One region of the Roseateles sp. P5_D6 genome, then DNA from elsewhere that is predicted to be linked to it. Evidence: predicted binding sites of a transcription regulator. Region 1 holds the regulator's gene; the other holds the start of a gene.

Region 1 (15,681 bases):
AGCCGGCCTGTTGCGACAGGTTGACAGGCTGGCACGCCAGTGGCCGCGTCGACAGCTGGGAGAGCGACAGCAGCGCGTCGATCATGCTGTTCATGCGAGCGGCAGCGCTCATGACGCGGTCGAGGTGGTCATTGCCGACGCGATCCAGCCGCGCGCCGTAGTCTTCCTTGAGGATGCGCGCAAAGCCCTCGACGACGCGCAGCGGCGCACGCAGATCGTGGGAGACCGTGTAGCTGAAGGACTCGTGTTCGGCGGCCAGGTCGGCGGCATGCGCCGGCTGTGGCGCTGGCGTCGCCTCGGCGGGCTCGTCGGGGCGGGCCGTGCCCAGGTAACCAGCGAAATGGCCGTGCGAGTCGATACAGGGCAGGCCGCGCAGCCGCCAGGCGGTGCTGCCATCGGCAGCGGCGAGCTGCAAGTCGACAAAGGGCTGGTGGGCACCGAGGCGCTCGCGCAATTGGGCGGCCGGCTCGGCAACCTCGAAGCGCTCCCACAGCTGCTGGGTGCTGGCGCCCGCACCCACCCAGCTCGATGACGGCGCGCCCTGCGGCGCCTGCCAGCGCACCAGGCGGTGCTCGGCATCGGTGGCCCATTGCCAGTCACGCTGCAGCTGGGCCTGCATCAGCAGCTGCTGGCGCACTTCGCGCAGGGGCTCGGCCAGGCGCTGGCGCGTCAGCCGCACGCCGGCATGCCAGCCCAACGCAGCCGCAACCAGCAGCAGGACGCCGGTGAAGAATGCCGTCAGCACCAGGGCCGCGTGCACGAGGCCAACCTCGCCGCCCCAGACCCGCATCAACGCCAGCACCACCAGGCCGCCCAGTACCAGCATCAAGATGGAGACCGTGGCCAGGGTCAGCATCAGCAGCCGCATCGGCAGTCGTCGCTCCTGGCGGCGCGAGATGAGCGCGCTGTCGTCGCTGAGGCTGTTCATGCGCTTCATTGTAGGCAGCGCTTCCCCAGCAACAGGGCCTGGGCATGCCCGGCGTCGCCCGATGTCAATAACCACAGCGCAGCCGGCCGAAAGTGTGCATTCCTTCGCGTTTGGCCCCCCTCCCACCCGAGATACATTTAGGCGTGCCGAGTCCCTGACCCGCAGACCAGTCCATGACCGCCTCACAGCCCGCAGCCCTGCTCGATCCCGAGGCGATTCGTCGCCTGCGGGAACTCGACCCGAGCGGCGGCAACAAGCTGCTGGAACGCGTCGTGGCGGCGTTCTCCAACTCACTGGACCGTTTGCTGCCCGACCTCGCCCGCGCCCGTGAAGGCGCTACACCTGACCTCGCCGTCGTGCGCCATGTCAGCCACACGCTGAAATCCTCGTCGGCGAGCCTGGGCGCCATGGCACTGTCTGCGCGCTGCGCCGACATCGAAACCATGGTGCGCGATGGCCGCGTGGACGGCCTTTCCGAGCAGTTGGACGCTATGCTCCAAGACATCCAACAGGTACGCGCGGCGTTGGCCGCGCTGCTCTAAGAGAAGCATGCTGCCTACCGGTCAAGCCCTCGACGACCTCCCGCCGCGCCCGCGCGTGCTGCTGGTGGACGATGACGAGGTCAATCTGCTGTTGACCGCCGCCGCGCTGCGCGAGCGCGGCTTTGAAGTCACCGAAGCGCCCAGTGGCAGCGAGGCCCTGGGCCTGCTGTCCACGCGCACGCCCGACGTCGTCGTGCTGGACGCGCTGATGCCCGAGCTCGACGGCTTCGAAACCTGCTCGCTGCTGCGCGCCACACCCGGCTTCGAATCCCTGCCCGTGCTGATGCTGACCGGCCTGGACGATGAAGCCTCCATCAACCGCGCCTACCAGGCCGGCGCGACCGACTTCTTCGTCAAGTCGCCGCAATGGAGCCTGCTCGACGGCCGGCTGCGCTATCTGCTGCGCAGCTCGCGCACCCGGCTTGAGCTGGAGCGCAGCAAGGCCAAGCTGGCGCGCGCCCAGGATCTGGCCCGCATGGGCAGCTTCGAATGGTGGCGCGACACGGCCGCCAGCTTTGCCATTTCCGCCGAGGGCCTGCGCGTCTTCGGCCGCGGCCCACAGGACCGGCTGGACTTCATCGGCGTCATGCGCATGGTGCCGGCGGACGACCGCCATGTCTTCCTGCGCCTGCTGCGCGACGTCATCGCCCACACCTCGGTGCTGGTCACCGACCTGCCACTGACCCTGCCCGATGGCCGCCAGCGCGTCGTCCACATCGAGGCCGAGCCGGAATTCAATGAGCAGGGCGGCGTCAACGGCTACACCGGCATCCTGCAGGACGTGACCGACCGCCGCCAGGCCGAGGACCGCATCCGCCAGCTGGCCCACTTCGACGCGCTGACCGGCCTGCCGAACCGCCGCCAGCTGATCTACCGTGTCGAGCGCGCCATCGAGAGTGCGCGCCGCGGCGGCCACGAGGTTGGCCTGCTGCTGATCGACCTGGACCGATTCAAGGTCATCAATGACACCCTGGGCCACGCCGCCGGCGACGAGCTCCTCGTCGAGGTCGGCCGTCGCCTGCGCAGTTGCGTGCGCCATTCCGACCAGATCCTGGAAGGCGTGCTCGACGGCCTGGGCAACCGCAGCCATCGCGGCCTGGAAGCCGTGGGCCGCCTGGGCGGTGACGAGTTTGTCGCCCTGCTGCCCGAGGTGGCCGACGAACGCGATGCCGAACGGGTCGCCCAGCGCGTGCTGGACGCCCTGCGCGAGCCCATCTTCGTCGGCGGCCAGGAGTGCTTCGTCACGGCCAGCGTCGGCATTGCGCTGTACCCGCGCGACGGCCAGACCATGGCCGACCTGCTGCGCAATTCCGACGTGGCCATGTACGCGGTCAAGAGCCAGGGCCGCAATGCCTCGGCCGTCTATTCGCCGCAGCTGGCCGGCCACGGCAAGCAGAAGCTGGAGCTGGAAAGCGCCCTGCACAAGGCGCTGGAGCGCAATGAGATCGTGCTGCACTACCAGCCCAAGATCGACGTGCGCGCCGCCCGCATGGTGGGCGCCGAGGCGCTGATGCGCTGGCAGCGTGGCAATGTGCTGGTGCCGCCGGCCGATTTCATCCCGCTGGCCGAAGAGACTGGCCTCATCGTGCCGCTGTCCGAATGGGCCCTGAAGGAAGCGGCCCGCCAGGCCAAGCTGTGGTCACTGCAGTTCGGCTTCAGCGATTCCATCGCCGTCAACCTGCCCAGCCGGCTGTTCGAGCGTACCGATCTCGTCGAGCACATCCACCAATGCGTCAGCGCCTATGGCGTGCCGCACCGGTCGATCCAGCTCGAGATCACCGAGAACAACCTGATGAAGGACCTGCAGAACGTCATCCCGTCTCTGCATCGCCTGAACGAAGTGGGTGTGGAGATCTCCATCGACGACTTCGGCACCGGCTATTCGTCCCTCGCCTACCTGACGACGCTGCCGATCTCGGAAGTGAAGATCGACCGCACCTTCGTGCGCGACCTCGGCATCACGCCGCAAAGCTCGGCCGTCGTCACGGCCATCATTGCGTTGGCGCGGGCGCTGGGCTTGCGCGTCATTGCCGAGGGTGTCGAGACGCTGCGCCAGATGGAAGTGCTGCACCGCCTGGGCTGCTCGCTGATGCAAGGCTTCCTGTTCAGCAAGGCGCTGCCGCCCGATGAGCTGGAGCGCTGGATCGCCCAGACCGTGCTGCCACGCAAGGCGCCCTGGATCACGCAGGCCGACGGCAACAACGACGTGACGTCTCGCGGGCAACGTTAAAGAAATGACGCCCCTCGTCCAAGGTGTACCTTCGCCGGTCCCCCAGGGGGACGGCGATGCTTGCCGGCTCGACCGGCAAGCACATCGCCAACGCGGGCCGGCTAGGGAGCGGCCCGGCGCTCGGCCCGGATGTTTCATGTGCCGCATATGCGGCATTTGCCGGATGGGAAACTGACATGCGCTCTCAGTTACCGCCGGCCCAACTGGCCAAGGCCGCGCTGCAGCGCCTCGCCCAGGCCAGGCTGGAACCCACACCCGAGAACTACGCCCGCGCCTACGCCATCGAAAGCGGTGGCGAGCCGGCGCAGGCCGCCAGTGGCGCCACCAGCGCCGTCTCCGAGCGCCTCCAGCAGCTGATGTCCAAGCTGATCAGCCTGGCCCTGCCCTCGGGCAGCACGCGCCAGGAGCTGCAGACCGCCTTGCGTGAACAAAAGCTCGACGAACTGCAACGCCAGGTCGACAAGCTGCTCGACGTGGCCGGCCCCGCCGCTCAGGCCGAGGCCCTGGCCCAGGCCATCGAGCGCCTGTTGCGCGGCCTGGAGCGCGGCGGCAAGCACTGGACGCTGGCGCGCAAGAAGGACGGCATCAGCCGCGTGCTGGAGCTGGGCCGCAACGACAGCGGCAAGCTCGTCAAGCGCCTGGGCCAACTGGTGGCAAGCTGGGACAAGGACGGCGACGGCAGCGGCGTGGAGACGGATGAGGACGGCGGCACGCCCAGCCAGTTCTTCTCCGAGAGCACATTTGCCGAGACGGGCTTTGGCGAAACGTCCCGTTTTCGCGAGAGCACCGGCTTTGGTGAACTCAGCCGCACCGGCCTGCGCGACACGCCGCCGCCGGTTGTTGACACCAGCCCCCACTGGGCCGACGTCAGCAGCGAACTGAACGGCACGGTGCGCCATGCGCTGCGCTCGCCGCAGACCGAGGCGACGCCTGCCGACGCCTTGATGCGCGAGCTCGACGCCGCCCAGGCCGAATTGAAGTCCCATGGCGCCAGCCCCGACCGCGCCACGCAGATGGCCGCGCTGTGCCTGCGCGCCCGGCATCTGCTGGACCACCGCCGCCATCTCTTTGATGAACTCGGCGGCCTGTGCCGCGAGCTGAGCGGCAGTCTCGTCGATCTGGCCGAGGACGATTCCTGGGCCCGAGGCCAGGCCGAGGCGATGAGCAACGCACTCGCCCAAGGCCTGTCGGGCCGCGGCGTGCGCACCGTGTCCGAACTGCTGTCGGGCACACGCGAGCGCCAGCGCGCGCTGCGCGAGGAACGCTCCAAGGCGCGAGACTCATTGAAGGGCCTCATCCAGCGCATGCTGGCCGAACTCGGCGAGCTGGGCCAACACACCGACCGCTTCCAGACCAGCGTCGGCCGCTATGCCGAGGCCATCGAGCAGGCCGATTCGCTGGAAAGCCTGACCGGCACCGTGCGCGAGATGGTCGAGGAGAGCCGCAGCGTGCAGAGCCTGGTGTCCCAGACTCAAGCGCGCCTGACCCTCGAGCACGACCGCGCGGCCGCGCTGAACCAGCGCGTCGACGAGCTGGAGGGCGAGCTGCGCCGCCTGTCCAACGAAGTCCACACCGACCAGCTCACGCAAGTGGCCAACCGCCGCGGCCTCATCCAGGCCTTCGGCATCGAGCAGGCCAAGGCCGAGCGGGAATCAACTCGCGTGGCCCTGGCTTTGCTGGACATCGACAACTTCAAGAAGCTCAACGACAGCCTCGGCCACCACGCCGGCGACATCGCGCTGAAGTCGCTGGCCGAGCGCACCCAGGCCTCGCTGCGCCCTGGCGACATGGTGGCGCGCTATGGTGGCGAAGAGTTCGTGCTGATGCTGCCCAACACGCCGCTGGACGAGGCCCAGCAGGTGCTCGTGCGGCTGCAGCGCTCGTTGTCCAGTGCGCTGTTCAACCACGAGGGCAAGGACGTCTTCGTGACCTTCTCGGCCGGCGTCACGCTCTACCGCCCCGGCGAGACGCTGGAAGCCGCGCTGGACCGCGCCGACGTGGCCCTGTACGAGGCCAAGCACACCGGCAAGAACCGGGCGTGTATCGCGGAGTGATTTGCACGGGCGCGTCCCAAAGCAGGCTGCACGCCAACTTTGACGCGGTTCCCCTGGGGTGAACGGAAAGTTGCAATTGGCACTCCGGCCGGGAGCGGGCTCGCCGGCATGATGCGCGCGGGCGCGGCAACCGGCGCTCGCAGATCATCCAGCAGGAGCCTCCTTGCGTTCGACCTTTACTGGCGCCAGCCGGCGCGGAATCTTATTGGCCGGCTGCGCCGTCCTCACGACGGCCTGTGGCGGCGGTGGAGACGCCACCAGCACGAGCGCGACACCGGACGCCTCCGCCCTGGCGGTCCAGGCTGCCAGGGACATCACGGCGGACGTCCTCGCCAATCGTGACATCACGCTGGACGGTAGCGCCGTCATCAAGCTGCCCGCGGGCACGACGACTTATTCCGGCATCATCAGCGGACAGGGCACGCTGCGCCTCATGCCCGCCGCCGGCACGGGCACGCTGACCATCACGCGCACCAGCACGTTCACGCTACCGACGGCCCAGCAAGTCCAGGTCGTCAAAAAGACAATCTATCCCGGCGCAGGCTATGCGCTGACTCGCACCGGCTTGAACCCGCCGGTGCTGACCATCGATCCCGGCGCCACGCTCCAGATCGGCACCAACACCAGTGCCGACAGCTCGCCCAACATCATCGCGACGTCCGACAGCAAGAATGAGGCGAGCCTGATCAACCGGGAGATCAACCTCAACAACATCCTGAACAACGGCACGATCATCCTCAGCAGTGCGCAGTTCGTGCTGCTGGGCCAGATCAGTGGCAGCGGCAGCATCGTCCAGGCCCCGGACGTCTGGGGCGGAAACTCATCGGGTGGCGTCAATACCTACTCGGGTGTGCTCGCTCTTACCGTCGGGCAGGATTTCGGCAGCAACCATGTCGCTGCATCGCTGGCCAATGCCAAGGCGGTCCTCAACGAAGGCTCATGGCTGGTCTGGAGCCCGCCAGGCAGCGTCGTCACGGTGACGCAGAACATCTATGAAGCGGCCTACGGGAACGACATCAACTTCCACGCCATCGGCCCGTCGACCATCGTCATGTCGGGCGTCTACAGCCACACCGACAACAGCCCGCACAACCATCCCAACCTGGTCAACCCGGGCCTGAGCGACCTCAGCTTGAACTTCGCCAAGGTCATCTACCGCGGCGGCGCGAACGACGTCAACGGCAACGACGGCAGCTACCGCGGCATCAACATCGAGCGCGGCGCCGGCGTCGTCCAATGGGGCGACGGCACACACGCCAACTTCTTTCTGCCGTCGGCGCCGTCGCCGGCCGACCCCTACCCGACGCTTGGCAAGAAGAACGCCTACATCAACCTGCGCAGCGGCACGCTGGCCTTCAACTACAACGGACCGGTGACTCTGCACGTGGGCATCACCGGCGGCGGGGGCGGCCCGCACCGGGATGGCGCGGTCGGTACGGGCAACGTCAAGGTCATGCCGACGCCGGGCAACGACGTGACCTTCGCCCAACCGCAGAACTACAACGGCACCACGACCATCGGCGCCAACGCCATCCTGCGCCTGGGCACAGGAACGCCCGTGCCGCTGAACTACATCACCGTCAATGCGAGCAAGGGCAAATCGACCTTCCTGCAGGCCACCTACAGCGGTGACGCCAGCCTGCTGACGGCCGAGTCGCCCAATGGCGTGGCGAGCAATGCCATCGTCAACGACGGCCAGTTCATCGTCCAGAACACCACGACCGCGATCACGCTGTCCAACATCAGCGGCGGCGGCAGCCTCGCTCACAACGGCGCTGCTGCGCTCACGCTGCAGAACAACAGCTACAGAGGTGCCACGCTGCTCAATGGGGGCCCCACCTGGGCCGGTAGCGCCAACGCGATGGGCACGGGCGACGTCGTCAACAACGCGGCCCTGGGGCTGGCCAGCGGCCAACATGAATTGGCGCTGGGGGGCAGCTTCCGGCAGGGCGCGACCGGCCAGCTCACGCTCTCCATCGCCGGCACCGCACCTGGCGTCACCCACGACCATATCAGCGTTGCCGGGCCTGCCATGCTCGGTGGCAGCCTGGTGCTGAACTTCAGCGGCAGCTACGCCCGGGGGCAGAAGCTCGTGCTGATCCAGGCCACCGGTGGCCTCAGCGGTGCGTTCAGCTCGATCAGCAGCAATGGGGCGACCGTGGCGCCCGGGCAGGATGCCACGAGCTTCTTCGTCACCGTGCAGTAGCTCCCGATCAGAAATTGAAAGCCAGGCGGAGGCCGCCCCAGTGCTTGCCGGCGACGATGATGGGCGCCGCGGCCTCCTTCAGGATGACGAAGCGGCCACCGCCCATGTCGCGCCGATAGGTCTGCAGCAGGAAGGGCCGCGTGTTGCGTGCCGAGGCCAGGCCCGTGCGGTCGTTGAAGATGCGGCGGTAGCGGCTGTTGGCCGTGTTCCAGACCGTGTCGCCCGGGCGCTGCGGCTGGCAGTACTTGCGGTTGTGCGTCGCGATATAGCCGTTGCGGTCGGCCGCGATGCAGAACACCACCTTGTCGCTGAACGCCAGCATCTTCTCCTGCACGGTGGGGAAGAGGCGATCCGTCAGCTGGCAAAAGCGCGTCGTGTGCTGCTGCGGCGCCGTGCCTTCGATCGGGCGATATTTGTCGTCGAACAGATCGGCCTGGCTGATCTGGCCACCGCGTAGCGCCTCTTCGAGCAGGGCACCGATCTCCGCGGCGGCCTGCTGCGCAGTACGGATGAAGGGCATGTCGTCGACCTCGACGCCGCTCTCGGCGATCTGCTCGACCAGTTCCTCGGACATGCGCAGGAAACGGTCGCTGCCGTCGAAGGCCACCTTGAGGCCGTGCGAGGCCTGGGACACCTCCCGCTCCAGCTCATGGGCGCGTTCGTTGAGCAGGCTCATCTGCTGGCTGCTCTCGCCGGCCGACGCGGAGATGCGCTGCACGTCCTGCTCGACCTCGTGGAAGGCGGCGTGGATCTGGCTGGGCTTGGCCGGGTTCTCGGTCAGCTCGGCGCTGAAGCGATCGATGCGCTCCTGCAGGCTGGCGATGGCGCTGACGATGGCCTTGGACGAGGCCTCGACCTGGCCGGCCAGGGCTTTGACCGCCTCGGCGACGACAGCGAAACCGCGCCCGGCATCGCCCGCATGCTTGGCTTCGACGGCGGCGTTGAAGGCGACCAGGCGGGTTTGCAGGGAAATCTTGGTGATCTCGGCCGCTGCGCCCGACACCTGGGCCAGCGTGGACGCCATGCCAACGACCTCGCCACCGACGACGCCGAGCGCGCCGCGGGCCCGCTGCACGGCGGCAGCGCTCTGGGCGGTGGCGGTGGTGATGGCGGTCTGCGCCTGACCAATCTGGTTGAGCTGCTGAGCCAGGGCCTGCATGGCCTGGCTCTGGGCCTGGACGATGCGCTGGGTATCTTCCAGGGCACCACGCACTTCCGCGGCATCCTTGCCGACCGTGGAAATCGAGCGGGCCAGCCGCTTGACGACATTCAACGCCGCACTGTCATCTCGCCGGACGGGCTCATCCCGAGTGATGGCGGGGGAAGAACCTCCGCCCTTGGGCCACTTGAACATGCATTTGTCCCCGCTTATTGGCCGGGGCTCGGCAAGAAGTGGCCCCGTAAATTACCAGTCACGCAGCTTAACGCGCAACCTTGCAATCGACTGACTGTGCAACTGGCACACGCGGGACTCCGTGACCTTGAGCACGGCCGCAATCTCCTTGAGATTCATGTCGTGCTCGTAGTACATGCTCATGACGAACTGCTCGCGTTCGGGCAGGTTCTTGATGGCGGCCACCAGCGCCTCGCGCATGCGGTGGTCCTGCAACTGGGCGACGGGGTTGGCACCCTCGTCGGCCACATGGCGGTCGAGGTAGTCGTTGTCACCGTCGGCGCCCGACATGTCTTCCAGATAGACCAGTTGGGTGCCTCGCACCTTGCCAAGCAGTTCCTGGTACTCAGCCAGCGGCAGGCCCATCTCGGCGGCGATCTCGTCCTCGCGCGGCGCGCGGCCCAGGCGCTGCTCGACCTTGTGCACCGCGACTTCGATCTCACGCTGCTGGCGGCGCGTGCCGCGGCTCATCCAGTCGCCGCCGCGCAACTCGTCGAGCATGGCGCCGCGGATGCGCTGAGTGGCGAAGGTCTCGAACTGCACGCCCTGCTCGGCGTCGAAGCGCGACAGCGCATCGGTCAGGCCGATCAGCCCGACCTGGATCAGGTCATCCACCTCCACATTGGCCGGCAGCTTGGCAATCATCTGGTGCGCCAGGCGTCGGACCAGCGGGCTGTACTGCTTGATCAGCGTGCTGTTGTCGAGGCGGCCTTTGGGTGTGTACATGGTCAGCTCCGCACGGCCGCCCGAAGGGGCTGAAGCGCCCCCGCGGGGGGCAGCGAACGCAGTGAGCGTGGGGGCATCATGTTTGGTCTCCGGCGAGATCAATGCGCAGCGATGAACGGGGAAGACGCCTTGCGCGCCGGGCGCAGCGGAGTCGCGTCGGAGGCGGCGTCAACGGCCGCTCCCGGGGGAGCTGCAAGCAGCAGCTCGCGGGCGAGATGGCGCAGTTCAGGCGTGAGTGGTGCGTGCTGGGAGGCTCTTGGGTCCAGGCAGGCCCAATCGCGCAGCACCGCGCCGAGGAAGCCGTCGGCGCAGGAATGAAGCTGTTGCGCGATGCGGGTGGCCACGCGCAGTTGAGGGTGGCAGGCCATCAGCAGACTGTAGACCATCAGCCCCGCTCGTTGTGTGAGCCATTTCATGCCCGCGTAGGCTTCCGTGACGCTCGCAGGCTCGGTATCAGCCAGCAGCAGCGGGCGCACCTCTCGCAGGGCCACGATGCGGGCGAGTTCGGCCGCCGGGGCGTGCAGCAGGATGACGTCGGCGTCGGGTGCGGCGTCGGCCACGGCCTCCAGGAAGGAAGCCGCCGAACCATGGGCATTGATGTGGCGCAGCGGCAGCCCGCGCGCGGCAAGGTAGGACACCTTGGGCGACAGGCGCTCGATGCAGTTGGACAGATCGACGCTGGCCAGCTCCGAGGGCTTGGCCGAGTGTTCACCGGCGTCGACGACCAGGGTGTTCAGGTTCAGCTCGGCAAAGGCCGCGCACAGGCCTTCCAGCAGCACGCCGGCCCCCATGACGCGCGGATTGCTGACAACCGGCACGAAGCGGGTCTTGGAAGCGGCGAACAGCCGCCGCAGGCCGTGGGCTTGGTCTTGCATGATGGACATCAGTGGACTGCCCTCATGCCTTCGGTCAGCGGCGCACCGGCAAAGATGAGATTGACGTCGGTGTTGTCCATGCGCCAGGCACCCGAGGCGGCGCCCTTCAGGGCACGCTGCACCAGGCCGACGCTGGGCAGGCGGTGCCAGTCTTCGGGCACGCGCTGGCCGTTGGCCACGCCCAGCACCTTGAGCTTGTGGCGGATCAGGGTGTCCAGGGCCGGAGCGAGCTTGACGGCTTCGTCGATCTTGCTGAGCACGACGCCTTCGCAGGCCGCGCCCTTCCAGGCGTTGACGACGTCTTCAATGGTTTCACCCTGCTGGGCGGCATTGATGACGAGCAGCTTCTTGATGCTGGGGTGGGCCAGCATCTCCAGCAGCTCCTGGGTGCGGCTGTCGCGCTGGGCCATGCCGGCGGTGTCGATCAGCACCAGCTTCTTGCTGGACAGCAGGTCCAGCAGGTCGTCCAGCGAGGCGCGGTCATGCGCGGTGTGCACGGGCACACCGAGGATGCGGCCGTAGGCGCGCAGTTGTTCGTGAGCGCCGATGCGGTAGGCATCCAGCGTGATGAGGCCGAGCTGGCTGGCACCGAACTTGGTGGCGAAGTGGGCAGCCAGCTTGGCGGTCGTCGTCGTCTTGCCTACGCCGGTGGAGCCGATCAGCGCGAACACGCCGCCGCGGTCCTCGATGGCCGGGGCGGCCTCATCGGTATGCAGGTTGCGTGACAGCACATGGGCGGCCCAGGCGGTCTCGTCGGCCGGGTCGGCGGGCGAGCCGGGCTTGAACTCGGACGGGCAGCTCTCGGCCAGCTTGCGAACCAGGGCCGGGCTGAAGCCCAGTTCCAGCAGCTTTTGCGTCAGACGCGCCTGCACGGGCTGGCGCTGCAGCTTTTCCATGAAGGCCAGCGACGAAAAACGTTCTTCGATCAGGCCACGCATCTGGCGCAGCTCGGAAGCCATGTCCATCTGGTTGCGCTGGCTGGCATTGGGCTGGCCGGGCAGCGGCATGGGCTCCACGGCACCGATGTCGCTGAGCTGCGGCACCGCGCGTTGCGAACTGGCTGACGGGATGCGGATCTCGTCGCGCAGCACGGGCGGCGCCGGGCGAGGTTTAGGCTGAGGCTGAGATTGAACCGGTGCAGCGGCGCGCTTGGGTGCCAGCGCGGCAATGGCCTCGGCGGCGCGGCGCTCGCGCTGCTGGCGGGCGGCGTCCAGGGAGGTAGCCGCCGGCTGGGTCGGCGGCGGGGCGATCCGCGGTGCCGTTGCGATGGGATCGGGCTGGCCCGTCATCTCGGCCTGGCGGCGGCGCAGCACGCGCTCGCGCACATAGTCCTGGAAGCTCAGCGTGCTCATGGCGAGTTGCTCGACGTCGCCACTCACCTCGGGGCTGCCGAAGCTGGGCTCCATGCGGGAGCGGTCGGCGAAATTGGCACGGGCGGCAGGCGCCTGCGGTTGCACGGTGGGCGGCGGCACCTGCGGGCGGGTCTGGCTGCGCGGCGCACTGTGGGCCATCTGCTCGATCTGCCCCATGCCTTCCGGCGCCATCGCCAGCACCTCGACGCCTTCTGGCACGGTCTTGTTGGACAGCACGACGGCGTCGGCGCCGAACGCCTGCTTGACGAGCGCGAGCGCCTCGCGGGATGTGCGAGCGGTGAATTTGCGGACGTTCATGCTGTGCCTCCGATGATGGAGCCGATGCGGATGGTGTGGGTCTCAGGAATCTCGCTGTGGCCGAGCACCTTGAGGCGGGGCGCGGCGCGCCTGAGCAGGCGCGCCATGGGCGCGCGGATCAGGTCGGGGACCAGCAACGTGGCGGGCACGCCGCGGTCTTCCTGCTTCTGGGCGTTCTCGGCGGCGCTGCGCGCCAGCGTGTCGGCCACGCCCGGGTCGAGCGCTGCGCCGTGCGGCGAATTGAGGGCCTGGGTGACGAGGCGCTCCAGCTCGGGCTCCAGCGCGATGACGTCCAGCTCCTTGGTGGAGCCGTAGATCTGCTGCACGATGGCCGGCGCGATATGGGTGCGGATGCGGCGAGCCAGCTCGACGGGGTCGGTCACAGCGGCGGCATGCTCGGCCAGGCATTCGACGATGGAGCGCATGTCGCGGACGTGCACGCCCTCCTCCAGCAGCAGCTGGAGAACGCGTTGCAGTGTGGCGATGCTGACCATCTTGGGAATCACGTCTTCGATCAATTGCGGCGCCTGCTTGGTGAGGTGTTCCACCAGGGCTTGTGTCTCCACGCGGCCCAACAACTTGGCCGCGTGCACTTGCATCAAGTGTGAAAGATGGGTGGCCACCACGGTCGAGCAATCAACGACCGTAAACCCGCTCATTTGGGCCATCTCCTTTTGCCGCTCCTCGATCCACACGGCCGGCAGGCCGAAGGCGGGGTCGGTCGTCGGCGTGCCGATGAGCTTTTGCGTCGCATGGCCGGGGTTGATGGCCAGCCACATGCCGGGGAAGGCCTCGGCCTCGCCGACAACGGCGCCGCGCAGCGAGATGCGGTACTGGCTGGGGCGCAGCTCCAGGTTGTCGCGGATGTGCACCGGCGGCGGCAGGAAGCCGACTTCCTGCGCGAACTTGCGGCGCACGCCCTTGATGCGGCTCAGCAGGTCGCCTTCCTTGCTCTTGTCGACCAGGGTGATGAGGCGGTAGCCGACCTCCAGGCCCAGGGTGTCGACCGGCACCAGGTCTTCCCAGCTCGCCTCTCCGGCGCCTTCGCTGCTGGGCATGATGGGCTTGACGGCCTTGGCGGCCTCCAGTGCCTGCTCCTTGCTGCGCAGCCAGTAGGCCAGGTAGCCCAGGCCGGCGGCGATCAGCAGGAAGACGACGTGGGGCATGCCAGGGATCAGACCCAGCGCAGCGATGACGCCGGCCGTGATGGCCAGCGACTTGGCCGAGCCGAACACCTGCTTGCCGATCTGGCTGCCGATGTCCTTGTCCGTGCCGACGCGCGACACCACCATGGCAGCCGCGACCGAGATCAACAGGGCCGGCACCTGGGCCACCAGCGCGTCACCGACGGCCAGCAGGATGTAGCTGTCGGCGGCCTGGCCGGCGGACAGGCCATGCTGGGCCACGCCGATGATGAAGCCGCCGACGATGTTGATGGCCAGGATCAGCATGCCGGCGACGGCGTCGCCGCGCACGAACTTGCTGGCACCGTCCATGGAGCCGAAGAAGTCGGCCTCGTCGGAGAGTTCCACGCGGCGGCGCTTGGCCTCCGCTTCGTTGATGAGGCCGGCGTTCAGGTCGGCGTCCACGGCCATCTGCTTGCCGGGCATCGCGTCCAGCGTGAAACGCGCACCGACTTCGGCGATGCGCTCAGCGCCCTTGGTCACGACGATGAAGTTGATGACCACCAGGATGGCGAAGACGATCAGGCCGACCGCGAAATTGCCGCCGATCAGGAAGTGGCCGAACGATTCAATGACCTTGCCGGCGGCGCCCGTGCCGGTGTGGCCTTCCAGCAGCACCACGCGCGTGGAGGCGACGTTCAGCGACAGCCGCATCAGCGTGGTCAGCAGCAGCACGGTCGGGAAGGCCGCGAAGTCCAGCGGCCGCACCATGTGGGCGGCGACCATCATGACCATCACGGCCATCGCGATGTTGAAGGTGAACAGCAGGTCCAGCGCGAAGGGCGGCAGCGGCAGCACCATCATGGACAGCACGAGCAGCACCGCGATGGGCGCGCCGAGCGCGGCGATGATGCCTGCGCGCGGGCCGAGCAGGGCTTGGAGTTTGGCGGTGAGCTGGTTCATGCGGCAGGTCTGGTCTCACCTGCATTCTTCGCGGCGGCCCGGAAAACTTGAGCCGGAGAAACGGCGGGAAAGCCGGGCTGTTCTCCCCGCAGCGCTCACTCCGTGAAGTCTTCCTCGGGCTCGGGTGCCCAGCCCGGCTTGTTGTGCGGGTCGAGCTCCGGCGGCACATGCGGATGCGGCACATCCGGGCGGGCCATGTTGCGCGAGGCCAGGGCGGCGCGCAGCTGGTAAACGTAGGCCAGCACCTGGGCCACGGCACCGAACAGCGCGGCGGGGATCTCGTGGTCGACCTTGGCATGGGCGTAGAGGGCGCGGGCCAGCACCGGCTGCTGCAGCACCGGCACCTTGCTCTCCTTGGCCAGGTCGCGGATCTTCATGGCCAGCAGGTCGGCGCCCTTGGCGATGACCTTGGGCGCGGCCATCTTGCCTTCCTCGTACTTCAGCGCGACGGCATAGTGGGTCGGGTTCATGACCACCAGGTCGGCCTGCGGCACGGCGGCCAGCATGCGGCGCTTGGCCATGTCGCGCATGATGGCGCGCATCTTGGCCTTGATCTCGAGGTTGCCTTCAACCTCCTTCATTTCCTGCTTGACCTCTTCGCGGCTCATGCGCATGCGGCGCAGCCAGAGCTGACGCTGCAGCGGCACGTCGATGGCGGCAAACACCGCCAGCGCCACAGCCAGCAGGCCCAGGCCCCCCATCAGCTGCTGGCCCGCGTAGGCCAGGGCGGACGGCAACGGCACGGACATGATGCCGACATAGGCCGCCAGGCGGTCCTTCAGCACCATGGCGCCGACGATGCCCAGCACCAGGGCCAGCAGCACGGCCTTCAGGGCCGAGCCGAACCCCTGGCCGGTGAACAAGCGGCCCAGGCCGGCGAGGGGGTTGAGATGGCTGAACTTGGGCGCCAGCGGCTTCATCGTCCAGTTCCAGCCGCCGCTGGCCAGGTTGCTGGCGATGCCGACGATCA
Region 2 (15,681 bases), on a different contig from region 1:
GCGCTGTCGTTTGATCCAGGACAAAGAGGCGCTGTCCGACAGCCGCCTTTCACTCGCTGGCGCCAGACTGTGACTTGAAAATGCAGGGCTTGTGCCCACTTGGCTTCGCAACCGGAGGATTCCCACCATGCGTGCCGACAAGTTCACCACCCGCTTCCAGGAGGCCCTGGGTGAGGCCCAGAGCCTGGCCCTGGCCCGCGACAACCCCTATATCGAGCCCGTCCACGTGCTGGCGGCCATGCTGGCCCAGGATGAAGGCCCGCGCGCCCTGATGGAGCGCGCCGGCGTCAACGCTGGCGGCCTGCGTACGGCGCTGGACGGCTTGATGGCTGGCCTGCCCCAGGTCAGCGGCTCGGGCCAGACCGTGCAGGCCGGGCGCGATCTCGTTTCCCTGCTGCAGGCGGCCGAGAAAGAAGCCACCAAGCGCGGTGACCAGTTCATTGCCAGCGAGATGTTCCTGCTGGCGCTGACCGAGGCCAAGACCGACCTGGCCGGCGTCGTGCGCGGCCATGGTCTCACCCGCCGATCGCTGGAGTCGGCCATCGAGGCGGTTCGCGGCGGCCAGAAGGTCGAGTCGGCCGAGGCCGAGGGCCAGCGCGAGGCGCTGAAGAAATACACGCTGGACCTGACAGAACGCGCCCGCATGGGTAAGCTGGACCCCGTCATCGGCCGCGACGAGGAAATCCGCCGCACGATCCAGGTGCTGCAGCGCCGCAGCAAGAACAACCCCGTGCTGATCGGCGAGCCGGGCGTGGGCAAGACGGCCATCGTCGAGGGCCTGGCCCAGCGCATCATCAACGGCGAGGTGCCCGATTCGCTGAAGGGCAAGCGCGTGCTGGTGCTGGACATGGCCCTGCTGCTGGCCGGCGCCAAATACCGCGGCGACTTCGAGGAGCGCTTGAAAGGTGTGCTGAAGGAAGTCAGCCAGGACGCCGGCCAGACCATCCTCTTCATCGACGAGATCCACACCATGGTGGGCGCCGGCAAGTCCGAGGGCTCCATCGACGCCGGCAACATGCTCAAGCCCGCTCTTGCGCGCGGCGAGTTGCACTGCATCGGCGCGACGACGCTGGACGAATACCGCAAATACGTCGAGAAGGATGCAGCCCTGGAGCGCCGTTTCCAGAAGGTGCTGGTCGACGAGCCGACGGTGGAAGCCACCATCGCCATCCTGCGCGGGCTGCAGGAAAAGTACGAGGTCCACCATGGCGTGGAGATCACCGACCCGGCCATCATTGCCGCGGCCGAGCTGAGCCACCGCTACATCACCGACCGCTTCCTGCCCGACAAGGCCATCGACCTCATCGACGAGGCCGCGGCCAAGATCAAGATCGAGATCGACTCCAAGCCCGAGCCGATGGACCGGCTGGACCGCCGCATGATCCAGCTCAAGATCGAGCGCGAGGCGGTCAAGAAGGAGAAGGACGAGGGCTCCATCAAGCGCCTCGGCCTCATCGAGGACGAGCTGCTGAAGCTGCAGCGCGAGTACAACGACCTGGAAGAGATCTGGACGGCAGAGAAGGCCCAGGCCCAGGGCTCGGCCCACGTCAAGGAAGAGATCGATCGCGCCCGCCAGCACATCGAGGAATGGAAGCGCAAGGGCGACTTCAACAAGGTTGCCGAGTTGCAGTACGGCAAGCTCCCCGAGCTGGAGAAGCAGCTCAAGGAGGCCCAGGCCAAGGAGGCCGGCAAGGCCGGCACCAACAGGCCGCAACTGCTGCGCACGCTGGTGGGTGCCGAGGAGATCGCCGAGGTCGTGGCGCGCTCTACCGGCATTCCGGTCTCCAAGCTGATGCAGGGCGAGCGCGAGAAGCTGCTGCAGATGGAAGCCAAGCTGCACGATCGCGTCATCGGCCAGGACGAGGCCATCCAGGCCGTGTCCGACGCCATTCGCCGTTCACGTGCCGGCCTGAGCGATCCGAACCGGCCGCTGGGCTCCTTCCTCTTTCTCGGTCCTACCGGCGTTGGCAAGACCGAGCTGTGCAAGGCCCTGGCCGGCTTCCTGTTCGACAGCGACGACCACATGGTGCGCATCGACATGAGCGAATTCATGGAGAAGCATTCGGTGAGCCGCCTCATTGGGGCGCCCCCCGGCTATGTCGGCTACGAGGAAGGCGGCACGTTGACCGAGGCCGTGCGCCGCAAGCCCTATTCGGTGCTGCTGCTTGACGAGGTCGAGAAGGCCCACCCGGACGTGTTCAATGTGCTCTTGCAAGTGCTGGACGATGGCCGCCTGACCGACGGCCAGGGCCGCACGGTGGACTTCAAGAACACCGTCATCGTGATGACATCCAACCTCGGCTCCCAGCACATCATGGCGTTGTCGGGTGAGAAGGACGAGGTCATCCGCGAGGCCGTGTGGGGCGAGGTCAAGGCCCACTTCCGGCCCGAGTTCCTGAACCGCATCGACGAGACGGTCATCTTCCACGCGCTGGGCGCCGACCACATCAAGTCCATCGCCCGCATCCAACTGCGGCTGCTCGAGGCGCGCCTGGAAAAGATGGAGATGAAGCTGGACATCAGCGAGGCGGCGCTGAACGAACTGGCCAAGGTCGGCTTCGACCCCGTCTTCGGCGCCCGGCCGCTGAAGCGCGCCATCCAGCAGCGCGTCGAGAATCCGCTGTCCAAGCTCATCCTCCAGGGGCGCTTCGGCCCGAAGGATGTCATCCCGGTGCAGGTCGAGGGCGGCGAGTTCTCGTTCGGGCGCGTCGTGCACTGAGCGGCGTGCGCGGCGCCCGCCACGCTCAGAGCGTGGTGACGGCGTCGTGCGTGGTGTCGAGTTCGACGCGGTTGCGACCGGCGGCCTTGGCGCGGTAAAGGGCCGCGTCGGCCCGCTTGAAGGCGCGGTGGGTCGACGCTCCGGGCGGTGCCAGCGCAACGCCGAAACTCGCCGTGATGCCGAAACGACCCTTGGCGTCGAAGTTGCCGCGTTGCACGGCATCGCGCAGCTTCTCCGCCAGCCGCACCGCGTCGTCGGCATGGCGGCCCTGGCAGGCGACGAGGAACTCCTCGCCGCCCCAGCGACCGATGACGTCACTGGTGCGCAGATTGGCCGACACGATGGCGGCCATGCGGCGCAGCACCTCGTCGCCGACGGGGTGGCCCCAGCGGTCGTTGATGTGCTTGAAGTGGTCGATGTCGAGCAGCACGAGCGCCACGCCGGCCGATTCGGCCTCGAAGTCCTCCAGCGCAGACTCCAGACCGCGCCGGTTGAGCACCCCGGTCAACTCGTCGATGGTGGCCAGGCGGCGCAGCTTGTCCTGCTCGACGCGCAGCAGGCGGGTGCGTGCCGTCAACGCGTCGATCTCGCGCTGCTGGCGCAGATGACTGCGCCGCAGCGCGCGCCAGTGCCGGCCCACCACGGTGCCGGCCGCTAGCAGCCAGGCGCAGAGCAGGCCGAGGTAGAGGGTGTCGCGGGCGATCCACGGCCCCTTGAGCGTGAGATGGCGTAGCTCCAGCTCGTGGTTCTGGCCGGCGAGGCCGTCCGCCACGTCGATGGACAGGGACGTCACGTTCTCGACACTGGGCCGGTTGAACTCGCGCGGCAGGTCGAACTGCGTGATCCACCACTCGGGCACGGTCAGCTCGGAAAGTTCAAGGGTGACCGGCCCGGTGACATCGCGCCCCCTCAGGTTGATCGACTGCATGCGGGAGCTGTTGCCGTCGGTCAGCTTGGAGAAGCGCGGGTCGAAATTGCGCAGGGCCACGCGCAGATGAGCGGCACTGCCCTGGTAGGCCAGGTCCATCTCCAGGTTGTCGAATCCGCTCAGGTTCCTGCCGCGGGCCGGGTCATCGCCGCTCAGCACGAGGGTGATGCCACACGATTGCGAAGGGCTGTTCGCGGGATAGCGGCAAACCCAGCGGCGGCGTTCGAAATCGACCCACTGCACGGGGGGCTCGCCCGGTGCGTCGCCCGCGGTGATCAGGAACAGGTTGCTCACCGCACCGGGGGCCGCGAGGTCGATGCTGCGCTCGGGCAGCCAGGCCTGCGCCAGCACCAGTGCCACGGTCAGCGCAATGCCGGCCGCGAGGTTGCGTGTGGGTGTGGTGGCGTGGGGCACGTGGGGGGCGACTGGAGATGCGCCATGACTGTATCGACCCGCCCCGGTCTTTGAACCGACCTGCCGAGCCCGAGCGTGACGTATCACCAGCGGGAGCGGTGGTCCTCGGTCACGCCCAGCAGGCCGTCGATGCGGCGCGCCGGTGCGCCGGCACCGGCCCGCACCGTGCCGGCGAAGCAGCCGATGGGCTGAACGTAGTGGCTGGCGGCGACAAGGAGGTCACGGTCCTCGGCACGTGCGCCTTCAGGCGTGAAGACCAGGTCGAGCAGGCCGTCGTCGGTGTGCACCCGCCACGGCCGCAACGGCTGGGTGGGGTCGAAGTCGAAATGGGCGCCGGCCAGCGCGATCGGCATGCCGTCCAGCCACAGCACGTTCTCCTGCCCGCCGAAATAGCCCTGCTGCAGATTGAAGCCGGCGTCGGCGCGGTGGGCGCTGGCCCAGCGCCAGGCGGTGTCGCGGGCGAGCAGGCCATTGGACGCGTCGACCGCCGCCCAGGCGCCATCCAGGCCGAAATGATGGCCCTCGGCCTCGGCCCAGCCTTGCACGGGCAGGGCTGTGGTCTTTTGCGTCGCATGGACGATGCCGCCGTCGACCGGGCCGATGGCCAGCAGCGGCGGCGCCATGCGGCCGAGGTCCAGGCGGGCCTGGATGCGCAGCGCGCGCGTGGCGACCGTGAGGCGCAGGCTGTCGTCCGGCTCGTGGCAGAGCGTCAGACGCGCGCCTGGGCCGCGGAACCAGGTGCGGGCGCCGGCGAGCGGCGCGTCGGATACACCGGCCTGCAATCCCGGCAGGCCGTCCTGGCGCCAGTTGGCCAGCAAGGTGCGGCGGCGACGGTCGAAGAGGTAGGCGAAAGCCGTGCAGGTCCAGCCGAGGTGGACGATGGCGACGCCGATGAAGAGCTGCTCATTGCCCAGGCCAACGTAATGCCAGCGCTTGTGATGCAGCTTGTGCCAGAGCCAGGAGCGGCGCTCACGCATGGGTGACCAATCGATGCGCGATATGCGGCCGGCATAGCGGCCCATGGCCGGCGCGCCATGGGTGACGACGGTTTGGGGAGCCAGGTTCATCGTGAATGCTGTCTGCGCCACTGCAGCGGCGCCTGGCCTGTCCACTGCCGGAAGGCGCGCGTGAAGGCGCTTTGTTCGGAGTAACCGAGCAGCAGGGCGACCTCGGCCAGCTCGACGCTGGCGTCGCGCAGATAGGCCTCGGCGAGCTGCTGGCGGGTCTGCGAGAGCAGGGCCTGGAAGCTCTGGCCGTGCTCGGCCAGGCGCCGCTGCAGGCTGCGCGGGCTCATCTGCAGGCTCAGGGCCAGGTCGGGCAGTTGGGTGCGCCCGCTGCGGATCAGGCCGACCAGGGCCTGGCGCCAGACGCCAACTGGTTCGCTGACGGCCGCCACCTCCTGCAGCAGGCGTTCGGCCTGGGTGTCGAGCAGAGCCAGCAGGGCTGAATCCGCGCCGCGCAAGGGCAGGGCGAGGTCGCGCAGTGACAGCACGAGGCGGGTGCTGGGCTGCCCGAAGCGCACCGGACCGCCGAAGAAGTCCTCGTAGGGGCGCACATCTGCCGGGCGGCGGTTGACGAAGTCGACGGCCAGCGCCCGCAAGTGCTTGCCTGTGAACTCGCGCGTCAGCTGCACCAGCGCGGCAATGGCTGTCTCGTCGACCAGCGCACCCGGCCGGCCGCGCTCCACGCCCCATTCAATGCAGATGCCCTCCGTGCACGGATGCACCTGGGCGATGTTCACGTCATACACCGAGCGGTGATAGCGCTCCAGCCGCTGCAGCGCCTCGCCCAGCGTGCCGCAGGCCAGCGCCACGAAGCCGACCACGCCGAAGTGGCGCGGCGCGATGCCGCGCGCCAGGCGCAGCGGGAAGGTTGATTTGGGGCCGGGGTCGAGGTCGCGCGCCTGTTCCAGCAGCGCCTGCCAGCGGCGCAGCGCGACGAAGGTTTCGGTCGGCGCTGGCGGTGTGCCCAGAGGGTCGGCACGGCCGAGCGCCGCCATGTGCTCGAAGAGCAGCTGAACATAGCTGGCGGCGACACGGGTCTCATCCATAGCCAGTCGATGATGCAGCAGCGCCGACCGCCGTCTCCTGCGTGATCTCCCCAGGGCTGGCGCGATCCGTCAAAAACGCGGGTTTTGCCGTCAAGAAGCGGCGGCCTTTTCGGATCAACATGGCGGCATGGACTGGCTGCTCGACCTCTACCACCGCCACGGCGACTGGCGCGACCTGACGCTGGTCATGTTGTCACCCGTCTTCGGCGTCTTCATCGCGATGGAGGCCTGGCGCTTCCGCAGGACCGGCGTCTTCGACCTCTGGGACACCTTTGACAGCATGAACAGCGGCGGCAGCTACCTGGTTGCCGACCTGGTGCTGCTCGTCGTGCTGGTGTTGCCGGCCATGGGCTGGGTCCATGACCACCGCCTCTTCACCGTGGACGTGACCGTCTGGCGCTTCATCGGCCTGTTCCTGCTCGTCGAGTTCCTTTATTACTGGTTCCACCGTGGCAGCCACCGCATACGCTGGTTCTGGTGTGCCCATGTCGTGCATCACGGCTCGGAGAAGATGAACTTCGGCACCGCGCTGCGCCAGAGCTGGTTCTATCCGATTGCGGGCAACTGGCTGTTCTACCTGCCGGCCGTGTGGCTGGGCTTCGAGCCTCGCTGGGTGCTGTTCGCGCTGTCGCTCAACCTGGGCTACCAGTTCTTCGTGCACACCGGCTGGGTCGGCAAGATGCCGGCCTGGTTCGAGTTCATCTTCAACACGCCGTCCCACCACCGCGCCCACCACGGCCGCAACCCGCAATACATCGACAAGAACTTCGGCGGCACGCTGATCGTCTTCGACCGCCTCTTTGGCACTTTCGTGCCCGAGGAGGCGGCGGTCGACTACGGCCTGGAGCACCCCTTTTACACACACAACCTGTTCTGGCTGAATGCGCACGAGTGGCGGGCGATGTTCCACGACATGGCCCAGGAGAAGACCTGGGGCATGCGCCTGGCCCACCTGTGGAAGCCGCCGGAGTGGCGGCGGCATTACAACGGGTTCAAGGGCTAGTCGGGCCCAGGTATTTGGCCAGGAAAGCCTCCATGCGCTCGGCGAAATCGACGCGATTCTTGAGCACCGCAAAGCCATGGCCTTCGCCGGGGTAGGTCACCCAGGCCGGCTCGTTGCCGGCCTCGCGCATGGCCTTGCGCAGGCGCTCACCGTGGGCCAGCGGCACCCGCAGGTCGGCTTCGCCGAAGGCCAGCAGCACGGGCGCCTTGATGCGCGCCGCCTGCTTGACGGGTGAATGGGCGGCGATGAGGGCGGCGTCCTTCTCGGGGTCGCCCACCATGTCGCGCAGCTGGAACTGGCGGCCCCACTCGGGGATGTCATCGCGGACCCACCAGGACCCCGCCACATACAGATCCAGGTCGGTCACGGCCACCCAGGCCACGCCGCAGCGGTAGAGCTCGGGGTCCTTGATCAGGCCCATCAGCGTGCTGTAGCCGCCGTAGCTGGCGCCGGCGATGCAGGCCTTGTCGCTGGCGATCTTCTGTTCCTGCGCCCAGCGCAGCGCGTCCGCCACGTCGTCCTGCATGGCCTGGCCGAACTGGCGGAAGCCGGCGCGGAAATGGTCCCGGCCGTAGCCGGTGCTGCCGCGGAACTCCGGCTCGATCACGGCGTAGCCTCGCGAGGCCAGGAATTGCGCATAGGCATGCCAACCCCAGGCATTGCCGCGCACCCAGGGCCCACCGTGTACGAGGACGACGGCCGGCAGCGCACCTGTGGCCTCGGCGTTCTTCGTGACCCAGACAGGCAAATCGCGGCCATCGCGTGCCTTGATGCGGTGCAGGTCCATCTGTGCCATCTCGGACGGCTCGATTGCGTTGCGCATGCGGCCCACGGGGCGCCAGACTGATTCGCCCGCGGGCGGCTGGGCCTGGTAGAGCCACAACTGGCCGGGCTCGCGGTCGCTGTAGGAGCGCACCAGCGCCACGACATCGGCCTGGCCGCAGCGTCGGCAACTGATGCTGTTGACGCGGCCCGGCATGCGCTCGTCCGCCGCCTTTTGCAGCGCCTGCATGGCGGCGTTCTGCCAGACCGTCGTCTCGGCGTCGGTCGTGACACGCACGCCCAGGGCAGTGCCCGCGGCGTCATTGAGCACACGACCGTTGAAGTCGAAACCCGGTGTCACGACCAGAGGCTTGGGGTCTGGCGCGTGACGTTCGAAGTCGTACAGGCTCAGCACCGTTTCGCTACCGCGCTGGGTGTGCGTCACATAGAGCCGGCCGGCATCGTCGACGGCGTTGATGCCGAAGGGCGCGTTCAGCAGATCGCTTTCGTACAAAGGCTGCCAGTCCTGGCGGCCCGGGCCGCGCCACAGGGCGCCTCGCCGGCCGTCGCGGCGCGTCAGCGCGACGCGCAGCTCGCCGCGGCTGTCGGTCACCCAGCCCACGGTGTCGGGTGGGGCGTTCACGCCGGCCAGCCGCGTGCGGCCGGTGCGGGTGTTGAGCCACAGCGGCGTTTCCAGGTGGCGCTCGTCGGGCGTGAACTCGGCCAGCAGCACCTCTTCGTTGACCTCGTTCGGTTGAGGCCGTGGCACGGCCAGCAGGCGGTGGTTCCAGTCCAGCAGACGATCCTGCCGGCTGCCGTCAGTGAAGAATGGCCGCCCCATGCGCCGCACCAACTGTCGGATCTGGCTGCCGTCGGGGTTGATTGCAAACAAGCCAGGCGCGCCATTGGGGCGGCCGCTGCCATCGGACAGGTCCGTGACGCTGAAGACCAGCCGGTCATCGTTGATCCAGTTGACCTGCGAGATGTCGCCATCATTGAACTGCGCTGTGCGCATCGGCTTGCCGCCAGGGTTGAGGTCGAAGACGCCGAGGCCGACGCGCGGCCCGCCGAAGGTGCTCCTCACGGCGAGCTTGCGGCCCGACGGCGACAGCACGGCCTCGACGATGGTGGGGTCCTTGAAGAAGGCCTCGACTGGCGGCGGCGCGGCCAGGACCGGGGTCCCCGTGGCGAGCGTGGCCAGCAGGATCAGTGGGGCGAGCAGGCGCTGCTTCATGGCTGGTCCAATTGCTTGGCGAGAAAGGTCTCCACCCTGCGGGCGAAGTCCAGTCGGTTCTCGGGCTTGCCGAAGCCATGGCCTTCTTCGGGGTAGCTGACCCATTCCGGCGGATTGCCGGCCGCCTTCAGGGCGTCGCGCATGCGCTTGCCATGCACGATGGGCACGCGCAGGTCTGCCTCGCCGTAGGCCAGCAGCACCGGCGCCTTGATGCGCGAGGCCAGCTTCACCGGTGAGTTGGCGGCCAGCATGGCGGCATCCTGCTTGGGGTCGCCGACCATTTCGGGAAGGGTCAGCTTGCGGGCGATGCTGCTGTCATCGCTCACCCACCACGACCCCTGCACCATCAGCTCCAGGTCCGTCACGGCCACCCATGCCACGCCGCAGCGGTAGAGGTCGGGATCTCTGGCCAGGCCCATCAGCGTGCTGTAGCCGCCGTAGCTGGCGCCGATGATGCAGGCCTTCTCGCTGGCCAAGCCTTCCTTCTGCGCCCAGCGCAACGCGTCGGTCACGTCGTCCTGCATGGCCTGGCCCCATTGCTTGAAGCCGGCGCGCAGATGCTCCTCGCCGTAGCCGGCGCTGCCGCGGAACTCCGGCTCGATGACGACGTAGCCGCGCGAGGCCAGGAACTGCCCCCATTTGTCCCATTCCCAGACATGGCCCCGCACCCAGGGCCCGCCGTGCACCAGCACAACGGCCGGGCGCGGCCCCTTGGCATCGTCGGCGCGCGTGATCCACACCGGCAGTTCGCGTCCGTCACAGGCCTTGATGGTCTTGAAATCCATCGTCGCCATCTGCTCGGGGGCGACTGCCTCGCGCACCCGGCCGATGGAGCGCCAGTGCGGTTCTCCGTCGGGCGGTTTACCCAGGTAGAGCCAGACCTTGCCGGGGTCGTGATCGCCGTAGGACTTGATGATGGCCACCATGTCCTGCTGGCCGCAGCGAAGGCAGCTGATGCGGTTGATGAAGCCCGGCAGGCGCTTGTCGGCCTGCTGCTGGAACTTGGCCATGCGTTCATCCAGCCAGACCGTCGCCTCGCTGTCCACCAGCGCCCGCACGCCCAGCACGGTGCCGCCTTCGGTGATCAGGTGGCCGGCGAAATCGAAGCCAGGCGTTGCCACGATGGCGGCCTGAGCGGGCGCTTTCGTTTGGACGTCGTAGCGCGCCAACACGCCTTGCGGGCTTCCTTTGGGCACGTGCGTGACGTAGAGCGTGCCTTTGCTGTCGACGTCGTGGAGCCTGAAGGGCTGCTTCAGCACCGTCGTGTCGTAGAGCTGCTCCCATTGCGTGCTGCCCGGCTTGAGCCAGTAGGCCTGCAGGCGGTCGTTCGTGAAGCTCACTGCTGCGCGGGGCGCGCCGCTGGCGTCGACCAGCCACTGCTGGATGTTGTCGGCCGGTGCCTGGACGGCGACATCGCGCGTCATGCCCGTGCGAGTGTTCAGCCACAACAGCGCCTGGGTGCGGCGCGAGTAGGAGGTCACCAGCACTTCTTCATTGGGTTCGCCGGGCCGTGGCTCGGGCACCAGGCGCAGGCTGTGGCTCCAGTCCAGCAAGCTGTAGTCAGGCTCCCCCTTGTTGATCCCGAAGCGGTTGTCGCGCTCGATGAGCTTTCGCAGCCCGGTGCCGTCCGCGTTCACGGCGAACAGGCCCGGCGGCCGCCAGTTCTCGCCACTCAGGTCCGTGAGGCTGAAGACGAGCCGGTCATCGTTGACCCAATGGACCTGAGTGACATCCTCCTTGCCGAATTGCACGGCTCGCGTCAGCTTGCCACCGGGGGCCAGTTCCAGCACGACGAGGCCGACGCGCTTGGCGCCTTTGGCGGTCGTGATGGCCAGCCGCTTGCCCGAGGGCGACAGCGCGATTTCGCCGATGTCCGGATCGCCAAAGAACACCTCGGCCGGCGGTGGGGCCGCCCGCGCGGCGCTGACGAACAGCAAAAGGCCGGCAACGACGCCGGCCCAGCACTTCAATATCTCCATATCGCTCCCTGCACTGCTTCGTTGACAGCGGCGCGCAGCATAGGGGAGGGCGTGGCGTAGGCAGCCTGCGTGTGATGGCAATCCTCACCATGGCGCGGGAGTGCCGGCACTGCACGACAATGCCCGGCCATGACTGCTGCCCCCCCAGACGACGCCCCCGTCGTCATCATCGGCGCCGGCCTGGCCGGCCTCACCGTGGCCCTGCATCTCGCCGACAGCGTGCCCGTCGTCATCCTCGCCAAGCGCGAGCTGACCGAGGCGGCCACCGCGTGGGCCCAGGGCGGCATCGTCGGCGTGCTGGGCAGCGACGATTCCATCGAAAGCCATGTGCGCGACACCCAGGACGCTGGCGCAGGCCTCGTCGACGAAGCCGCCGCCCGCTTCATCGCCGAGCGCAGCGCTGCGGCCGTGGGTTGGCTGGTAGACCAGGGGGTGCCCTTCACGACCGACGACACCGGCCCGATGGGCCTGCACCTGACGCGTGAGGGCGGGCACGCCGTGCGCCGCATCGCCCACGCGGCCGACGCCACCGGCAAGGCCATCCACGACCAGCTGCTGGAGTTGGCCCGCAAGCACCCCAACATCACGCTGCGCGAGCGCTGGATGGCTCTGGACCTGATCACGTCACGGCATGTGCAGCGCGACGAACCTCCGCGCGTCTACGGCACTTACGCGCTGGACATCGACACCCAGCGCGTGGAGACGCTGCCGGCACGCGCCGTCGTGCTGGCCACCGGCGGCGCCGGCAAGGTCTACCGCTACACCACCAACCCCGACACCTCGACCGGCGATGGCATCGCCATGGCCTGGCGCGCCGGCTGCCGGGTCGCGAACATGGAATTCATCCAGTTCCACCCGACCTGCCTGTATCACCCGCAGGAGCGCAGCTTCCTCATCACCGAGGCCTTGCGCGGCGAGGGGGCCTACCTGAAGCTGCCTGAACATCTCGGGGGCACCCGCTTCATGGCCGCCCACGACGAGCGCATGGAGCTGGCGCCGCGCGACATCGTCGCCCGCGCCATCGACTTCGAGATGAAAAAGCACGGCCTGGACCATGTGTGGCTGGACGCCACCCACCTGGGAGAAGCCTTCCTCATCGAGCATTTCCCGACCATCCATGCCCGCTGCCTCAAGCTCGGCATCGACATCGCCAGGCAGCCTATTCCCGTCGTGCCGGCTGTGCACTTCACCTGCGGCGGTGCTGTGACCGACCTGCTCGGCCGCTGCGACCTGCCGGGCCTGTATGCCGTGGGCGAAACCGGCTATACCGGCCTGCACGGCGCCAACCGCCTGGCCAGCAACTCGCTGCTGGAATGCGTGGTGCTGGGCCAGACCTGTGCGGCCGACATCCTGTCGCACCCGCTCCCCGACGGGGCCCCCATCCCAGCCTGGGACGAGAGCCAGGTCGAGAACGCCGACGAGCAGGTCGTCATCGCCCACAACTGGGACGAACTGCGCCTGTTGATGTGGAACTACGTCGGCATCGTGCGTACCACCAAGCGCCTGGAGCGCGCGCTGCATCGCATCAAGCTGCTGCGCGGCGAGATTGATGACTACTACGGGAGCTTCCGCGTCACACGCGACCTGCTAGAGCTGCGCAACCTCGTCGAATGCGCCGAGCTGATCGTGCGCTCGGCCCTGATGCGCCACGAGAGCCGCGGCCTGCACTTCAGCCGCGACTACCCGCGCACGCTGCCGGTGAGCTTCCCGACGGTGTTGATCAGCAAACGGCGCCGACGCTAGCACCGAGCGCGGATATGCCGGGCCTCAGCTCTTCACCATACAAGCTCGCCGTCGTGCCAGGCTGCTCGTTCCGACTCAAGTTCTGATCAGGCCTGCCGATACATGCGAGATGGACATCGCCAACTCCGCCAGCGTCAACATCGCGTCGAGCAATACCCAAGGGGCAGCCGATGCGGTCGGCCTCCTGGTGCTGCGCAAGGCGATCGACATTCAGGCGGCGGGCGCCATGGCCCTGCTCAGCGCGCTGCCGCAGCAGCCGGCACTGGCGACCGAAGGCACGCTGGGGCGCAACGTGAACGTTTACGCCTGAGTAAGACCGGGGCGCGGTTCAGGCGCCCAGAATCCCCCGACCACCGCGCATCGCCCCTCTGCCCCAACGCGAGACCCGGCGCCGGCATAGGGCATCGTGACAGGCGTGGGCGAATTGAAGGCGGCAGCCAATCGGGCGCCGAAGAGCGGGCCGGTGGCGATGGCCATCACCAGGTTCCCGTCGCCATCGCGGGCGCTGATCCTGCCGGCGGCGCTGTCGAAGGCCCAATGGCTGACGCCGGCCTCGGCGCCAAGATGGCGGTTCGCATCAAGCAATCCCATGATCGTCTCCTGCTCTGGCGGCGAACTCGGCGACGGTGTCTTGCCACTCGTTCCAGCCGCCTTCCTTCACCTCGATGGCGCACAGAAATTCCATCTCGAAGCGCTTGGCCTGAGCCTCACGCCTGAGCCTGGCTCGCTCTTCGACCCGCTTGGCCCGGGCCGCGAAACGCCGCGGCATCTTCTCGAGCAGCGCGGCGAAGCCGACAGGTTTGTTGATCGTCAAAGCACCGTCCTCCGCGGGTCCAGTTCGGTGCCTTCCCAGGCCTCTTCATCGGTCGTCGGCTGCGCGGCGAGGTGCGGCGCGTATTCGGCTTCCCATGCGCGCAACTGGCTGATGGTGATGCGCAGCAGCGAGGCGCTGGCCCAGAGCGCGTCATCCGGGGCAAGTGGGGTGGATTGAGATTGCATGGCGGCTCCTGTTTTCGATGGAGCCAGTCTCGGAGCCCGCCGGCCGCGGGGGTATCGCCCTTTGGGGGTGCCGAGGGGGGATGGGCGGGCGGGCATCCCCCGTCGTATCCCTCCAAAGGGGGATGGCGGTCGACTCGAAAGCCACGACCTCAGATGCGAGAAAGGCGCCTAGGCTGTTGATTTCGCTAGGGATTCGTGGGCCTACGGCACCGGAGCCTGCGTCTGCGCCCGGGAAGGTGTCTCATTCAGTGCCGTCGCGGGCGGGCAGAAAGTCCTGGGCAGCACCGAGCGCCCGCTGAGTCTGACGCAGTTCGGCTGCAGGCCCTGCCAGGCCCGGCTGCCGAAGTTGGCTGTCACGGCCCTGCCGTCTGCGTAGCTGACCTGCTGCACGCTGTGGTCGTCCGTGAGCCACGCGAAGGCCGTGAGCGCCATGGGTGCCGACACGCCGTGCACGGCCTGGAAGTCGTCATGCGCCGCCTTCAGCCAGGCGGCGGCACTGGCGAGGTCGCGCCGGTCAAGGTTCCACAGAGTCGGCACGCCATACAGCAACGAACGCGCGTAGCGGCGCGCTTCCTGGCCCACCACCTTGGTCAGGCTGAGCTCCCAACGATCCACGGTCACCAACGCGTCGTGGTAGACCGCATCGAACAGGGGCAGGCGATCAGCGGGTTCGAACAGAGCGCGTGCTTCGTCAGCCGTGGGCGTGAAACGGCCGAAATAGATCGGAGGGCGCTCCGGTGGCCAATAGCCGCTGAAGCGCTTGTCGCTGAGCAGGGGCCAGAACGCCGCCACGTGGGCCTGCCCGGTGCCGTGCGAGTAATGCGTGACGTCGGCGCTCCAGGCGGTCACGTTCTCCGAGCCCAGCACCAGGCCGAACTTGCGCATGCCCAGTTTCAGGCGGGCCAGGACGTTGCGGCGGTCCTGCGCCTTGGTCATGCGGTGCTCGGGGCTGAAGTCGTCGTAGAAGTTGCCGAAGCCGTCCACGTCGATGAAGACCTGGCTCGCGCCGTCACGGATGTGCCCCTCGTAGCGCTGCGCCGGGACAAAGCCTGCCGGGTGCCGTGCGATGGCTTCGCTGGACATCTGGCAGCCTCTGCTGGCGAAGCCCGGCACGACGGCGCCCTGCTTGTCGCGCAGGCAGCCCGACGGATAGAGCTCAGGCCCCCAGATCGCGGCGGGCATGTCGGCCGTGTCGTCGGGTTGGCCATTGTCGAAGGCGTCGTAGGGCCCCGCCAGGTAGCCCAGGCCATGGGCCTTCTTCAGGTAGGCCGGCCGGACCAGGTGCTTGTGCGTCTTCGGGTCCTGGTCGTAGCTGATCACGAGCCTGGCAATACCCAGCGCCTTCAAGTCGTCCAGGAAAGCGAGATCGCGGCCATCGCCCCAGACGTACAGATGCGGGGCGCCAAACAGGCGGTCCAGTTCAGGCACCTGCTTGTCGGCAAAGGATCGCAACCGACCCTGCTGCCGCAGGTAGTCTCTGTAGAACAGCGCCGGTGCGAGCGGGTTGGGTGCACCGAGCTCGATCATCAGGTCCAGCGTGCTGGCACCGTCGGCGAAGTCATGCTTCAGGCTGGCCTGCAGCCCGTTCGAGTTCTGCAGGCAAAGCTCGGACTGAAAGCCGTCGTCCAGCGCGTAGGTGATGGCCCGCGTGCCTGTGAGGTGGGTCCACGCCGGGAAGGACAGCAGGGTGGTGCCGCCGAAGCACTGCGGGCGATTGAAGACAGAGCGCCAGTAGGCATCGTTGACGCCGAAGGCCATGCCCTGCCCGTCCGGCACGATCCACGTTCCTGACGAGACTTCCGGCATGGACACCTGCCAGCGCGTGCCGTGCTGCCCGGTGACCGACACCT

The links. The regulator FliA, encoded in region 1, starts transcription of late flagellar genes. The targets are predictions, from matches to a motif close to CTAAAGTTTNNNNNNNNNNNGCCGNTA.
Region 2: a site for FliA is predicted at 12,907-12,933, ahead of ACXJKM_RS25560 (putative motility protein). Genes of this name have one in related genera too.

The regions. Positions count from the first base shown of each region.
Region 1 covers NZ_JBFUMK010000013.1:102,523-118,203, forward strand. The annotation lists gene ACXJKM_RS18420 (sensor histidine kinase) at 1-928, opposite strand, end outside; gene ACXJKM_RS18425 (Hpt domain-containing protein) at 1,102-1,470, shown strand; gene ACXJKM_RS18430 (putative bifunctional diguanylate cyclase/phosphodiesterase) at 1,478-3,700, shown strand; gene ACXJKM_RS18435 (GGDEF domain-containing protein) at 3,877-5,754, shown strand; gene ACXJKM_RS18440 (autotransporter) at 5,918-7,960, shown strand; gene ACXJKM_RS18445 (methyl-accepting chemotaxis protein) at 7,968-9,233, opposite strand; gene ACXJKM_RS18450 (RNA polymerase sigma factor FliA) at 9,366-10,079, opposite strand; gene ACXJKM_RS18455 (flagellar biosynthesis protein) at 10,178-10,954, opposite strand; gene flhF (flagellar biosynthesis protein FlhF) at 10,963-12,624, opposite strand; gene flhA (flagellar biosynthesis protein FlhA) at 12,621-14,711, opposite strand; gene flhB (flagellar biosynthesis protein FlhB) at 14,807-15,681, opposite strand, start outside.
Region 2 covers NZ_JBFUMK010000024.1:87,721-103,401, reverse strand. The annotation lists gene crcB (fluoride efflux transporter CrcB) at 1-14, shown strand, start outside; gene clpB (ATP-dependent chaperone ClpB) at 128-2,719, shown strand; gene ACXJKM_RS25595 (GGDEF domain-containing protein) at 2,745-4,061, opposite strand; gene ACXJKM_RS25590 (DUF2804 domain-containing protein) at 4,145-5,128, opposite strand; gene ACXJKM_RS25585 (AraC family transcriptional regulator ligand-binding domain-containing protein) at 5,125-6,111, opposite strand; gene ACXJKM_RS25580 (sterol desaturase family protein) at 6,239-7,114, shown strand; gene ACXJKM_RS25575 (alpha/beta fold hydrolase) at 7,104-9,110, opposite strand; gene ACXJKM_RS25570 (alpha/beta hydrolase family protein) at 9,107-11,089, opposite strand; gene nadB (L-aspartate oxidase) at 11,219-12,832, shown strand; gene ACXJKM_RS25560 (putative motility protein) at 12,942-13,142, shown strand; gene ACXJKM_RS25555 (hypothetical protein) at 13,133-13,423, opposite strand; gene ACXJKM_RS25550 (hypothetical protein) at 13,410-13,646, opposite strand; gene ACXJKM_RS25545 (hypothetical protein) at 13,643-13,831, opposite strand; gene ACXJKM_RS25540 (glycoside hydrolase) at 14,033-15,681, opposite strand, start outside.